Regions from separate parts of the Colwellia sp. BRX8-9 genome, predicted to be linked through region 1. Evidence: predicted binding sites of a transcription regulator. Region 1 holds the regulator's gene; the other holds the start of a gene.
What was found. Region 1 encodes FliA, which starts transcription of late flagellar genes. Its sites were predicted from a motif close to CTAAAGNTNNNNNNNNNNNNGCCGATA; they were not measured.
Positions count from the first base shown of each region.

Region 1 (7,087 bases):
TTTGGCTATTTCACTAAATTTTTTCGGGAGAAAATCAAGTGCTCCGGCTTCTAAGGCCTCGAGGGTCGCATTAGCACCTTGATGAGTGAGCGATGAAAACATTAAGATTGATGTTGGCGCTTTCGCCATTATTTGTTTCACAGCTTCAATACCATTAAGCAATGGCATTTCTATATCCATGGTGATCACATCAGGCTTTAATGATACAGCCTTTTCAACAGCATCTTTACCATTTACAGCAACATCAATAACAGTAAGGTTCGGATCTTTATTTAAAATATCGGTAACTCGACGTCTAAAGAAACTCGAGTCATCAACAACCAACACCTTATAGGGCATTTATTATCTCATTTGTTATTATGAATGAAAAAGCCCTAATAAAATTTAATAGGGCTTTATTATACGTTAAGAGCGTAATTTTTTATTAACAACAGATTTTTTTGCGTAAAACTTCAGCATATTAGGCACATCGATAATTAACGCTATACCACCATCGCTGGTAATTGTTGCGCCGGCCATACCTGGTGTGCCGTGTAATAGACGGTCGAGTGGCTTTATCACCACCTCTTCTTGACCAATTAGACTGTCGACCACAAAGCCAATTTGCTGATTGCCCAATTGAACAATAACCACATGACCTTTTTCTCTTGGCTTCTCAACAAAATCACGTACTAACCACTTATCTAAGTAGAAGAGTGGAATCGCCTTTTTACGAACAATAATGGTTAATTGTCCATCAACAACGTTGGTGGTGGTTAAATCAAGATGAAATATTTCATTCACGCCAGCAAGTGGTAAAGCAAATGTTTGCTTACCAACAATAACCATTAATGTCGGTAAAATAGCTAACGTTAACGGTACTTTAATCTCTAAGATTGTACCTACGCCCATTTCAGAATCTATACTTACCGTACCGTTTAACTGGGTGATCTTAGTCTTGACTACATCCATGCCAACACCACGGCCTGAAACTTCTGAAATTTCAGTCTTGGTAGAGAACCCTGGAGCAAAAATTAAACTAAAGGCTTCTTTATCTGTCATTCTAGCCGCAGAGTCAGCGTCAAGAACACCACGAGTAATCGCGATTTCTTTGAGCTTTTCTGCATTCATGCCTGCACCATCATCTTTGATGGTTAATAATATATGGTCACCCTCTTGAGAAGCAGAAAGCACCACGACACCTTCTCTTGGTTTCCCCAATGCTTCGCGCTTATCAGGCATTTCTATACCGTGATCTACAGAGTTTCTCACTAAATGCACTAATGGATCAGCGAGTGCCTCAACAAGGTTTTTATCTAGATCGGTTTCTTCACCTTTGAGCACTAATTTAATTTCTTTGTCTAAACTGCGCGCTAAATCTCGAACAACTCGAGGAAATCGTCCAAAGACTTTCTTGATTGGCTGCATACGGGTTTTCATTACCGCACCTTGCAAATCAGTCGTTACCGCATCAAGGTTAGAAACAGCTTTCGTTAAATCTTCATCCTCTTTGGTTAAGCCCAAACTTGTTAAGCGATTTCTCACTAAAACAAGCTCACCAACCATATTCATAATTTGATCAAGACGTTTAGTGTCAACCCTAACAGTTGTTTCACCCTGCATTGCTTTAGCGGGTGCTTTTTCTGGCACTGGCGCTTTAGCGACAGGTTTAGCTGCAGGAGCTACAGGTGCTGGCTTCGCGGCTGGTGTTTGAGCAACAGGTGTTGGTGCTGGTGTTGGTGCGCTAGGTGCTGGAGTAACAGATAATTTCGGCGCTTGACCTTGACCATGTAATTCGTCTAATAAAGCTTCAAAGTCATCGTCACTTATTTCATCTGATGAACTGTTATTCGATGAAGATGGTTTACTTGAATTATTAGCAGCAACTTCAGGCGAAAAAGCACCTTGACCGTGAAGTTCATCGAGTAAGGATTCAAATTCGTCATCTGAAATATCATTGCTGTCTGAAGACGTTGCTGTTGCTTCAGGTGCTGGGGCTGGCGTAGAAGCTGAGCCACCACCATGGAGTTCGTCGAGAAGTCGTTCAAATTCATCTTCTGACATTTCATCGCTAGAAGAACTTTCGCTTTCATGAGTAGCTACTGCTTCAACAACGACTGGCGCAGGCGCTTGCTCTTTGCCTTCTGGTTGGCTTAAACGATGCAATTCTGCAAGTAATTGAGCATCAGCTTTATCAAGTTTCTCGCCGTTTTGAACTTGTACAAACATTTCATTTACAACATCAAGCGCTTGTAAAATAACGTCCATTAGGCTTGCACTAACACTACGTTGGTTGGTACGTAACAGATCGAAAATATTTTCCGCGCCATGACATACGTCAACTAAATTATGTAATGCTAAAAATCCGGCCCCACCTTTAACGGTGTGAAAACCTCTAAAAATAGCATTTAATAATTCGGCATTATCGGGGTCGTTTTCAAGTTCTACGAGTTGTTCCGAAAGCGTTTCAAGTATTTCTCCAGCTTCTATTAAAAAATCCTGAAGAATCTCTTCATCTTGCTCAAATGACATCCAGCAACTCCTATTAAAATCCTAAACTTGATAAAAGGTCATCAACATCATCTTGGTCAGCGACAACATCATCACGTTGTGCTGCATTAACGATCGGGCCTTCAACTAAGTTATCACCTACTTTAGGTTTACTTCGCTCTGCATTACTATCTGTCGTAATACCAAAAGCGGTTAGCATACCAATCAAGCTATCCTCTACTTCACGAACTAGATCAATAACTTTACGAATAACTTGTCCGGTTAAATCTTGAAAATCTTGCGCCATCAAAACATCAGTCATTAAATCATGCATACGCACTGATTCTCTATCTGTCGTTTTTAATAATAAATCTATATCAACACATAAACTTTTAAATTCGGTTAATTCCAATTTGTTATGCATTAATTTTTGCCATAACGGATTAACAGCCTTTATTTGCTTTTGTATCGTATCCACAACGGGGAAAATAGATTCAACAGCATCCATGGTTTTATTAGCGGCTTCTTCCGTTCGCGTTATAACGTAGTTTAGACGTTCTTGAGCATCGGGGATATCTGCTGTCGCTAAATCATTTAACCTGGAATCTAATTGAAAATTATTTAATGAGTCATGTAGTTGGCGAGTCAGCTTGCCTATTTCAGCAAACAATTCAGAATTAATTGGATTTTGAATTTCAGCAATTAATTCATCTGCCTTGTCTTGTTGACCACTTTCTAAATATTCGACCAGTAGCTTTGCTTCTTCCAAAGAAACATGCACATTTGTATTCGCACTCATGCAAAAACCTCACGTTTAGATTAATTAATTATCTATCTAATTAAGGAATTAACCTAAGCGTTGAAATATTTTATCTAACTTGGCGTTTAACGTCGCTGCGGTAAATGGTTTTACAATATAGCCATTAACACCCGCTTGAGCCGCCATCACAATTTGTTCTTTCTTTGCTTCAGCAGTAATCAGCAATACTGGGATATGTGATAACTTCGCATCGGCACGGATGGCTTTGAGCAAATCAATACCTTGCATACCTGGCATATTCCAATCAGTTACAACAAAGTCAAAAGAGCCTTCTTTTAACATCGGTAAAGCAGTGCTACCGTCATCTGCTTCTGAAATGTTAGTGAAACCTAAATCTCGTAACAAGTTTTTGACGATACGTCTCATCGTTGAAAAATCATCAACAACAAGAACTTTCATATTTTTATCCAAGGCACCCTCCGGTGAGAACATTTTAAAATTGTGATTATATGTATATTCTACTCAACTTTGCCAAGATTGCATACGTCCTTTTAACCTATGCATCGCTTGACTGTGAATTTGGCTAACACGCGACTCACTTACATCAAGCACTTGACCAATCTCTCGAAGATTTAATTCTTCGTCGTAATATAGTGACAGTACTAGAGCTTCGCGTTCGGGTAAAGTGGAAATGCATGCTGTTAACGATTTTTTAAAAACTATTTTTTCAAAATTATCATAGGGATCGTTATTATTCACATCTTCCATATTCGATATAGCATCTGCCCCCGTACTTAAGTCTTCAATACCAATTATTTTACCGGTACTGACCTCACTTAGAATATGATGGTAGTCATTTAACGAAATATCAAGTTTTTCAGCAACTTCAATATCAGTTACATCACGACCTAAACTTGCTTCAAGCAATTTTATCGCTTCACTGACCATGCGGCTATTTTTATGAACAGAGCGGGGAGTCCAGTCACCACGGCGTATTTCATCAAGCATAGCACCACGGATACGAATACCAGCAAAGGTTTCAAAACTTGCACCTTTGCCGTGATCAAAATTATTAGACGCTTCAAGCAGGCCTATCATGCCTGACTGAATAAGGTCATCAACCTGCACGCTCGCAGGCAACCTTGCTAATAGGTGATAAGCGATTCTTTTCACTAAAACTGTATGCTGCGAAATTATAGCAGATTTATCAGTTTGAATACTGTAAGCATTTGGTTTTACCACTATCGCTCACTCGCTAAATTATAGGAAAGATATAGAACTTTCAACAAAGTACTCATATCTGATTACTATTGTTATTAATGTTCTAACAATTGTTCAATAAAAAACTCTAAATGACCTGACGCTTGTTTAGGCACCGGCCATTTAATTAAATTACCTGCTAAAGATTTAAAAGCAACCGCTGCAGGCGATTGTGGATAAGCTTCAACAATTGCTTTTTGTTTTCTAACGGAATTTCTTATATTTTCGTCAAATGGAATGACAGCAACGAGTTCAAGTGCAACATCTAAAAATCGATCGGTAACTTTAGAAAGCTTACCAAAGAGTTGTTGTCCTTCTCTTGGCGTTCTCACCATGTTGGCAACAACTTTAAATTTAAATACACCATGATCTCGACTTAATAATTTCATTAAGGCGTAGCAATCAGTAATAGATGTAGGTTCATCACAGACCACTAACATCACATCTTGTGAGGCACGGCAAAAGCTTAGTACCATGTCGGAAATACCGGCGGCAGTGTCAACAATAAGTACATCAAATTTTGTGTTCATATCACTAAAAGCGCGAATTAAACCCGCATGTTCAGCAGGCGTTAAATCGACCATAGATTGTGAACCTGACGTAGCAGGAATGATATTAATACCAGCGGGACCTTCAATAATTATATCGTCTAATTCACACTCGCCAGAAAGCACATGTGATAAGTTACGTTTTACCCGCAAACCTAGCATAACATCGACATTAGCCAAGCCTAAATCGGCATCTAAAACTAAAACTCGTTGTCCTAATTGTCCAAGTGCAATAGCGGTATTAAGCGAAACGTTAGTTTTACCTACTCCGCCTTTACCGCCAGAGACAGCAATGACTTTTACCGGAGCTGAATTTTGCATTTTTCTTAAGCCACTTGCTTGATCATTCATTTATCGTATTTCTCTACTTTCTTACGAATAGCTATCAATTTAATTTAGTATAACCCTATAATCATTTAATCTGCATATTTTTATAGCTTCAAAATTCACATATTTAGAACAAGTTATGGAAATACAGCTGTATTAGCACTCATCGGTGCTGTTCGCCAATTTATTGGATTATTAATTTGATTTTTCGCGCTCATTTTATCTGCTAGCGTAACGAGTTTTTCAGCATTTGCAACTTTAATATCTTCAGGAACTCTTTGTCCATCCGTTAAGTAGCCTATCGCTAAACCGTTTTGAATCGAAGTGGAAATTATTTCTCCTATGCTAAGGCTTTCATCAAGTTTAGTATAAATACAGCCAGCTAAAGGTACTTTTTTAAAGCGATCAACATTTTCTTGCATAACTCGTTGTTGAGTATTAGCAGCTAACACTAAATAGTTGCGAATTCTGACCCTTGCATTAGAAACTAAAGTAGTTAGGTGTTTAGCTAAACGCATATCACGTTGCCCCATACCTGCAGTATCAATAAGTATCAGTTTCTTTTTGGAGAACTGTTGCAACAATGTATCTAAGGTTTTTGCATCACCAGCAAGCTTTACATCACAACCAATAATTCGGCCGTAAGTGGCTAATTGTTCAAATCCAGCAATACGGTAGTTATCTGTTGAGATCATCACCACTTGGTCTGCGCCATGAATCTGAGCAAACCGCGCCGCGAGTTTAGCTACGGTAGTTGTTTTACCTACGCCGGTAGGTCCCACTAATGAAACCACGCCACCACGATGAATAATGTCATTATTAGTGGTATTAATTTGTTGGCTGATAAATTTCTTCGCTAATAACCAAGTATCTTGGTCATTTTTTTGTGCTGGAATATAACCTGCAATTTGATCTGAAACTTGTTCGCTCATACCCAAAGACATTAGTCGATTAACCAACATCGCACGAGCGGGATCTTTTTGCGCCATATCCTGCCACATTAACCCCGAAATTTGATGTTCTAGTAATTCACGAATAGAAGACATTTCGTGTTTCATTTTCTCTAAGTCGGCGTTATTTACATTTTGTGGCGGTAAGCCATCGCTTACTAAAGACTGTGCTTGGTTCATCACCGGCTGTTGATATGAGTCGCTTGATTGTTCATCACCTTGTTCTTGGCTATTTTGCTCTAAACGGTCGGTGAAGCTTTTAAATTGCTGCTCAATATTGCTTGACGGTGTTGGCGTTGAAACTTGCGCTGAGTTACTAGGGTTATTTAGCTTAGCGGCTGCCTGGACGATTTTATCATGCTGAGCTTGATTAATACCTTGACCAATATTTGCAGGTGCTTGCTGAACTTGACGGCTTAATAAAGCCGCTAAACTGTCTGAAGGTAAGCGAGTATCTTCTGCTGTAGAGTTGTGCGAAACACTAGGACTGGTCAAAGGATTATTTTGTCTAATATTGACCACATCATTGTCAATCGAACGGTCAAAACTGTTTGTTGCTTGCGCTGTTGAGTTGATTTTAGGAGAATTTTGCATTGCGGGTTGTGTTGCCTTAATTTCGACGTTGTTGTCAACCGCAGCCATTAATTCAACGCCTTCAGGTACGCGTTTATTTGACATAATCACAGCGTCAGCACCTAGCTCGTCTTTGATTTGTGTCAGCGCACTTCTCATATCTTTTGCTACAAAACGTTTAATTTTCAAAACTAACCCCT
Region 1 covers NZ_JACGVN010000004.1:34,943-42,029, forward strand. The annotation lists gene H4J70_RS04395 (chemotaxis response regulator protein-glutamate methylesterase) at 1-339, opposite strand, end outside; gene H4J70_RS04400 (chemotaxis protein CheA) at 406-2,511, opposite strand; gene H4J70_RS04405 (protein phosphatase CheZ) at 2,525-3,268, opposite strand; gene cheY (chemotaxis response regulator CheY) at 3,317-3,700, opposite strand; gene H4J70_RS04415 (RNA polymerase sigma factor FliA) at 3,752-4,471, opposite strand; gene H4J70_RS04420 (MinD/ParA family protein) at 4,546-5,388, opposite strand; gene flhF (flagellar biosynthesis protein FlhF) at 5,502-7,076, opposite strand.

Region 2 (7,087 bases), on a different contig from region 1:
GCCCGCCTTTAGGAGTATATTTACAGGCATTACCAATTAAATTTTTCACTAAGGTCAATAAGGCAAATTCATTAGCATAAATAATTTGGGCTTCACTTTCTAACGAAATATCATGCTGATGCTGCAATATTTCAGGGTATAAGTCGCTGATCACTTGTTGCAACAATCCTTGTAATTCAAGCTTAGTGACTGCCATGGTGAGTTGATCAGGATTAGTACGATTTAACGTTAATATTTGATCGACAACATGAGCCATTCGGTCAACACTTTGACCTAATTGCATTAACGAAGCCTGCCCGGTGCTGTCAAGGTTTTCACTTTGGGTTATTTGTAAATTGTGAACATTAATTTTGAGCACACTTAACGGCGTTCTTAATTCATGAGCGGCGTCAGAAGCAAAATAACGTTCCCTTGAAAAAGCTGCCGACAAGCGTTCAAATAACAGATTTAGTGTCTGAATAACCGGTTGTAGTTCTTTTGTTGATGTCTCACTAGAAAGCTTTGATAAGTCATTAATTTTCTTTTCTGACAATTCTCGGCGCAAAACAGTTAACGGCTTTAAGCCTTGACGAATCGCCATAAAAATAAACAAGGCAATCAAAGGGATAACTAAAATAATAGGAGTCACAGCAGATAATATAACTTGTTCAGCCAGTGAAAATCTTTGTTCAAGCGGTTGGGCAACCAGCACTCTTAATTGACTTCTTTGCGCCTGTTCGTTTGTTGATGTTTCTATATATACTCGCCAACGCTGTCCAATAAAATTAAGGTCCGTAAACCCTGCAGGTAACTCAGTAATTGACTGTTCAGGAGCATTATCTGTGCGTAGTAATAAAGTATTATTGCTAAAGACTTGATAAGCAATATGGTTAGAAGGGACCACTGTTGCTGCACTTAATCGATTTTCGGCACCCTTGTCAGAAAGAGTCGCAGAGGTCGCTAACAAGGTTTTACCGACGATAACTAATTGCTCATCAAATAAGCTAGTTGCTTGTTCCATACTGGCTTTATAGCCCTGTATGGCAGCAAAAAATGTCATCAAAGTGATGATGGATAGTAAAATAAGGACTAAGTAGCGACGAATCGACATTAGGTTTTATTAACCGTATAACCAACGCCTCTGACTGTTTTTATAAATTGTTCTGGCAATTTTTTTCTTAAGTTGTGTATATGTACCTCAACAGCATTACTGGCCACTTCTTCTCCCCATTCATATAAACGCGATTCAATTTGTTCCCGAGATTGGATTCGACCGGCATTTTCCATCAATGCTTTTAATACCATGTACTCTTTTTTTGACGTTTTTAATTCTTCATCTTTAATAAGGATTTTATGTGCTGCGGTATCAATTGCCACGTCTGAGCAAATAATCAATGCCGACTTTGCCGTGCCTAAACGCCGTTCAATCACGCGAAGGCGTGCTAACAATTCGCTAATTTCAAAAGGCTTTACCAGGTAATCATCTGCACCAAAATCTAAGCCTTTAACTTTATCTTCAAGCGCGTCTCTTGCGGTTAAAATAATAACAGGAATACCTAGCTTACGATCACGAGTACGCTTTAGCACTTCCAATCCGTCAATATCAGGTAAACCCAGATCAAGAATAACTAAGTCTTGATCTGACACAGACAATGCTGAAATTGCCGTTTTACCATTATCAACATGGTTAACAACAAAGCCTTCATGACGAAGTGACTGCTGCAATCCCAAAGCCAGGGGGATATCGTCTTCAACTAACAATATGCGCATATTTTTCCTATAACAATTTAAAATGACTATTAACGGTTTTTATATTATCTAGCCTTTTCCAAGGCCGGTTATTAATACTTGACGGTCGAAAACCATCAACAGTGAAGATAAGACTTAACAATGCCATAGGTATGAACGACTCAAGGTGTTTTATCTCAAAGTTATTGTCGGTTATTACAGAAATATTCGCCATAAAAAAATGAACGTTAATAGCGGTTATTCATCAAATGACCTGTTTATTCATAGGGGGATATTTACCTTAAATATTCAGTGAATGAAAATAACAAACTTTTATTAAGGAAAGCTTAAGAGCTAACAATTGTTTATCGCTAAAATCCCCTAGCATAGCATTGGGCCAACAAATACTAGTGGTATCTTCAATACTGTTGGTGCTATTCCCCTCATTTACTGGCGTTTATTACATTAGATCCTTCAGTAGGATCAATTAATATTAATCATAAAAAGTGCTTGAATAAACACCAAAAACGATATACTGTACATACATACAGTATATCGAGGTTTTAAAAATGAATTCAATAAATCACATTAATACCAACACCTTAGCGTTAAAAACTACAACTATGGCTATCAAAAAACACAAATGGTGTGATGTTAGAAGTATTGCTAATGCCATAGAACTATCTCAGCAGTATACTGAAATCTTCAAAAATCATGATTTAGATAACAAATGGATCCTGATGATAAACCCTGAAGAGAAGCCGCTTCAGCAATTGTCTGATCAAGGAAAAATAGACCCTAAAAGAATCTTAAAAGTTAATCTTCATCAACGTAATATCTCACTAAATACCATTAAAGATGCTTTAGAAAAAGGTCACTGTTCGGCTGTTATTTTGTGTAATGCCACCTTAGATAAATCACAATTAAGCCAACTCACTCAATTCGCAGAAAAAGGACAAACTCAATGCATTATTTTAACCAAGCAAACTCAAAAACGTTTAAACCAGCAACGACTAAAAAATTACGTCACTCTTTCGGATTCTTCTTTATTGTTACATTAATTGAGTTTGAAGCGATTTTGCCGTTATTAAAACAGAAAATAAAATTTTGCTCTGCTAAAATAGATCAACTACTTTTCTAAAATAATGTCGACTTTATGCAATGCCCATGTGGTTCAAATATTAGTTTTCAGCAATGCTGCTGCTTATTAATAAATCAAGAGACCTGTGCACAATCACCAGAGCAATTGATGCGTTCTCGCTATAGCGCCTATGCAACAGAGGCTGCTGATTATATTTATCAGACTTATGCTCAAGCTAGCAGAGCTTTACAATCAATCGCTGATATATCAGCATGGGCCAAAGAAACCAAATGGTTAAAACTAACCATTAATGCTGCCAGTGATTATACCGAGCTTAATGATCAAAATGCTGTAAACGCTGACAATAAAGAGCAACACTTACCGACGGTTTGCTTTTCGGCTTATTACCAACATCAAGGTGAGTATTTTCTGATGAAGGAAACATCACGCTTTGTTGTTGAAAAGGGGCAATGGCGATATTTAGATGGTGAAGTCAGTAACAATGAAGCGCTGATAGCACCAAAAAGAAACCAAGCTTGCTTTTGCGATAGTAATAAAAAATTTAAACAATGCTGTGGCCGGTAAATTCGACAATTAACAATCAAGTTCTTCCCAAAAGAAACCAGCGATGCTTTTGTCATAGCAATAAAAATTTAGACAATGCTGTAGCAAGTAAACTCAACAATTAACAATCAAGTTTAAACATTGCTCAGGCCAGTAAACTGAAAAAGTTAATCACAAATAACGTCAACACAAACGCACGATTTTATTGGCATGCTAATGCAATAACCTTATGCTATAGCATCAAGTAACGGCGCTTTAACGATAGTGTTATGCACGGCGTTAAGCCAACCTTTAGTATCGAATGATAATCTTGAACTGTCGGTGTCTTGCGGCGTATTATTCTTTGTATGATTAAATTTTTTCTGGCAGTACAGCGAGGTATTATTTAATACTTCTTGTCTGATATGCTTTTTATCATCTCGAAAAGCAAGCGGTTTAGGCAACAAAGCATTTGATAAACGTAATTCTGCTAGGTTATTCTGCTGAATAAGTTCTGCTTGATCAAATATTGCTGTGCTGTGATTTTCATTCAGAGATAAAGGTGCTTTATCAGGAAGGTCAAACTCTTTACGTAAGCTTGCATCATTAGTCGTTTTAGTGTCAACGACAGTTTTTGGCAAAGAAAATTGACTATGGCTAGGTACGTCATCACTTAGCATTGCCAATAAGAGTGAAAAGTCAGCTCGTCGAGCGCTGTGCACACTTACATTAAGTTGTTCACCTAATTGTAATTCGTGTACCAGAATTTGACTGTCAACTGACTCTGTAAGCAATGTACTTCAACTTTATTATTTTCTCTAAAGCTTATATCGGCAATCCTTTAATTTAGTTGAGTTTAATTTCTATTTATTTACACATTTACCTGTCTATTAAAAAGTTGATGTTAATAAGTACCTAATTCACTTCACTAGCAATTAATAATAACCTTCTCTGATAACTTCTGGTAGCATGTGGAAAAAATCAATATCGAGTCTTTTATGAAAATCATTAGCTTTAACATTAACGGCCTTCGTGCGCGTTTACACCAACTTCAAGCCATCATTGATAAGCACCAGCCTGATATTATTGGCTTACAAGAAATCAAAGTTCATAATGATGCTTTTCCCGTTGAAGCTGTTGAAGCTATGGGTTATCACGTTTATTTTCATGGTCAAAAAGCACATTATGGTGTGGCTATGTTATGTAAAAAAGCAGCCAATATTGTTAAAATGGGCTTTGCTAGCGATACTGAAGAGTCTCAAAAACGTATGGTGATGATTGAGACCACCAATGAACAAGGTGAAAAAGTAACGGTATTAAACGGTTATTTCCCGCAAGGCGATAACATCGCTCATGAAACAAAATATCCCTATAAGCGTCAATTTTATAAAGACTTGATGACCTATTTAAATGATAACCATACCCCAGATGAGCACGTAGTCATTATCGGCGATATTAATATTTCACCTGCTGATTTAGATATTGGTATTGGTGAGCCTAACCAAAAGCGTTGGTTAAAGACTGGTAAGTGTAGTTTTCAACCAGAAGAAAGAGAATGGCTTGCAACTTTAATGGCTTGGGGATTTAAAGATACGTTTAGAGAATTGCATCCAACAAAAGCGGAACGTTATTCTTGGTTTGACTATCGTTCTAAAGGTTTTGTTGATAATCGTGGTTTACGCATCGATGTGGTTTTGGCAACGCACAAGATGGCGGCAACGTGTATCGAAGCCGATATTGATTACGAACTACGTGCTATTGAAAAACCTTCAGATCACGCGCCGATTTGGTCTACTTTTAAGTAGCTGTTGAGTAAATACTATGTTCCTTGCTCAATACGTTTGCCCCATTTGTAAAAAATCATTAGTGTTAGCTAACCAAAGCTATCGTTGTCAGAACAACCATAGCTTTGATGAAGCAAAAGAAGGTTATGTAAACTTATTGCCCGTTCAACATAAACATTCAAAAGACCCTGGTGATAACAAAGCCATGGTTAACGCACGTCGTCAATTTCTAGATAAAGGCTTTTATCAACCGCTCGCTGATGAATTACAATCTCTATATCAACAATATGGTGATTTAACAAAGCCGGTATTTGATGCTGGCTGTGGTGAAGGTTTTTATACTCAACAGTATGTAAGGCCTACCAACCGTGTTTATGGTATTGACATTGCAAAAAATGCGGTTAAAAATGCCGCTAAAAAATATAAAGATTGTCAATTTAGTGTTGCCACCTTGTCGCTGTTACCTTTTAGTGAAAACTACTTTTCTTGGATCAACTCTATTTACGCACCAATTCTTGAAGAAGAATTCACTCGGGTACTAGCTAATAATGGCTATTTAGTCACAGTAACGCCGGCAAAAAATCATTTAATTGAACTAAAAGCATTAATATACCGAACAGCGCAACAACATGATATGACTAAAAGTCCTATTGAAAATTTAACATTGATTGCACAAAAAGAAGTGAACTATGAGATGAAATTTGCTGAAGGCGAAGATATTATTAACTTATTAGCAATGACCCCTTTTGCTTTTAAAACGACTGAAACCTTACTTAACGATTTAAAAACAAGAAATAATTTCACTTGCCAAGCTGATTTTTTGATACGTCTTTATAAAAACACGGTCAATTAACGTTTAACTCAATTGTTAAGCGGTTAGAATTTAGAATTTTGTGACTGATGACTGATGTTAAGTAGTTTTGCTAAATCAATAAAACGTGGCTTGTGCAGTGATAATTTTATCGAACCACCCGCTTCGTTGACTCTAGCAACACTTTCTTTGTACCAAGAGGCGAGTGCCAGCGGCAAAAACTTATCGGCTTTAACGCCAAGCATTAACAATGCCTGTAGCGGAATACTTAAAATAAATAAGCTATAAACTAACGCTTGTGGTAATAATGTTATCGATCCTAGGTAAAGTTGCATAATAAAAGAAAACAACGCAATACCCGGTAAATAGCGAAAAGCCAAACGGCAAATTTGAACAGCTTGATACTCGGCAAAATAATTGCCTAACTCTGCTCGCTGCGGCCAAAGTCGCATATACTCTCGACCTAGCTTAATTAGTTCTACTAAACTCATATTCATAAACGACACACTATAACAACGGTTATTTAAAAGATAGCACAAAGTTGTAACTAGTTTTAATCAAGTCTCCCTAAAGTTAACTTCCTTAGTTCATATCAATATTTTAACGCTATATTTGGTCTATAATCATTCCAATTAACGTATTGTAATAAAACAATTAACCACCTAATAAATGAGCATTAAATAAAACCATGAAAAAAAATCTAATTTTAGTGTTAAATTGCGGTAGTTCATCCTTAAAATTTTCTTTAATTAAACCAGAAAACGGCGAAACATTACTATCAGGACTCGCTGAGCGCTTATTGTCCGAACAAGCAAGCATCAAGATTAACGTTAAGGGACAAAAAAAGCACACGGCTATACCTCATCCATTTGATCATCGAACAGCGATAATGGCTTTAGTTGACAGCTTAGTTTCACAACAATTAAATTTACAAATATGTGCCATAGGCCACCGCGTTGTCCATGGTGGTGAACACTATTGTATGCCAACGTTAATTACTGATGAAGTAAAAAACACCATCAGTAACTTGTCTCAGCTTGCCCCATTACACAACCCAGCAAATTTGATGGGTATTAACGCCGCGGAAACGGTTTTTACTGATGTGCCGCAAGTTGCCGTTTTTGACACAGCTTTTCACCAAACGATGCCAGAAAAAGCTTA
Region 2 covers NZ_JACGVN010000016.1:75,227-82,313, forward strand. The annotation lists gene H4J70_RS14040 (ATP-binding protein) at 1-1,090, opposite strand, end outside; gene H4J70_RS14045 (response regulator) at 1,090-1,749, opposite strand; gene H4J70_RS14050 (hypothetical protein) at 2,277-2,768, shown strand; gene H4J70_RS14055 (YchJ family protein) at 2,864-3,373, shown strand; gene H4J70_RS14060 (VC2046/SO_2500 family protein) at 3,580-4,125, opposite strand; gene xthA (exodeoxyribonuclease III) at 4,330-5,136, shown strand; gene rlmA (23S rRNA (guanine(745)-N(1))-methyltransferase) at 5,153-5,968, shown strand; gene yfbV (terminus macrodomain insulation protein YfbV) at 5,992-6,423, opposite strand; gene H4J70_RS14080 (acetate kinase) at 6,615-7,087, shown strand, end outside.
Region 2: the regulator FliA is predicted to act here: its motif matches at 4,160-4,186, upstream of H4J70_RS14060 (VC2046/SO_2500 family protein).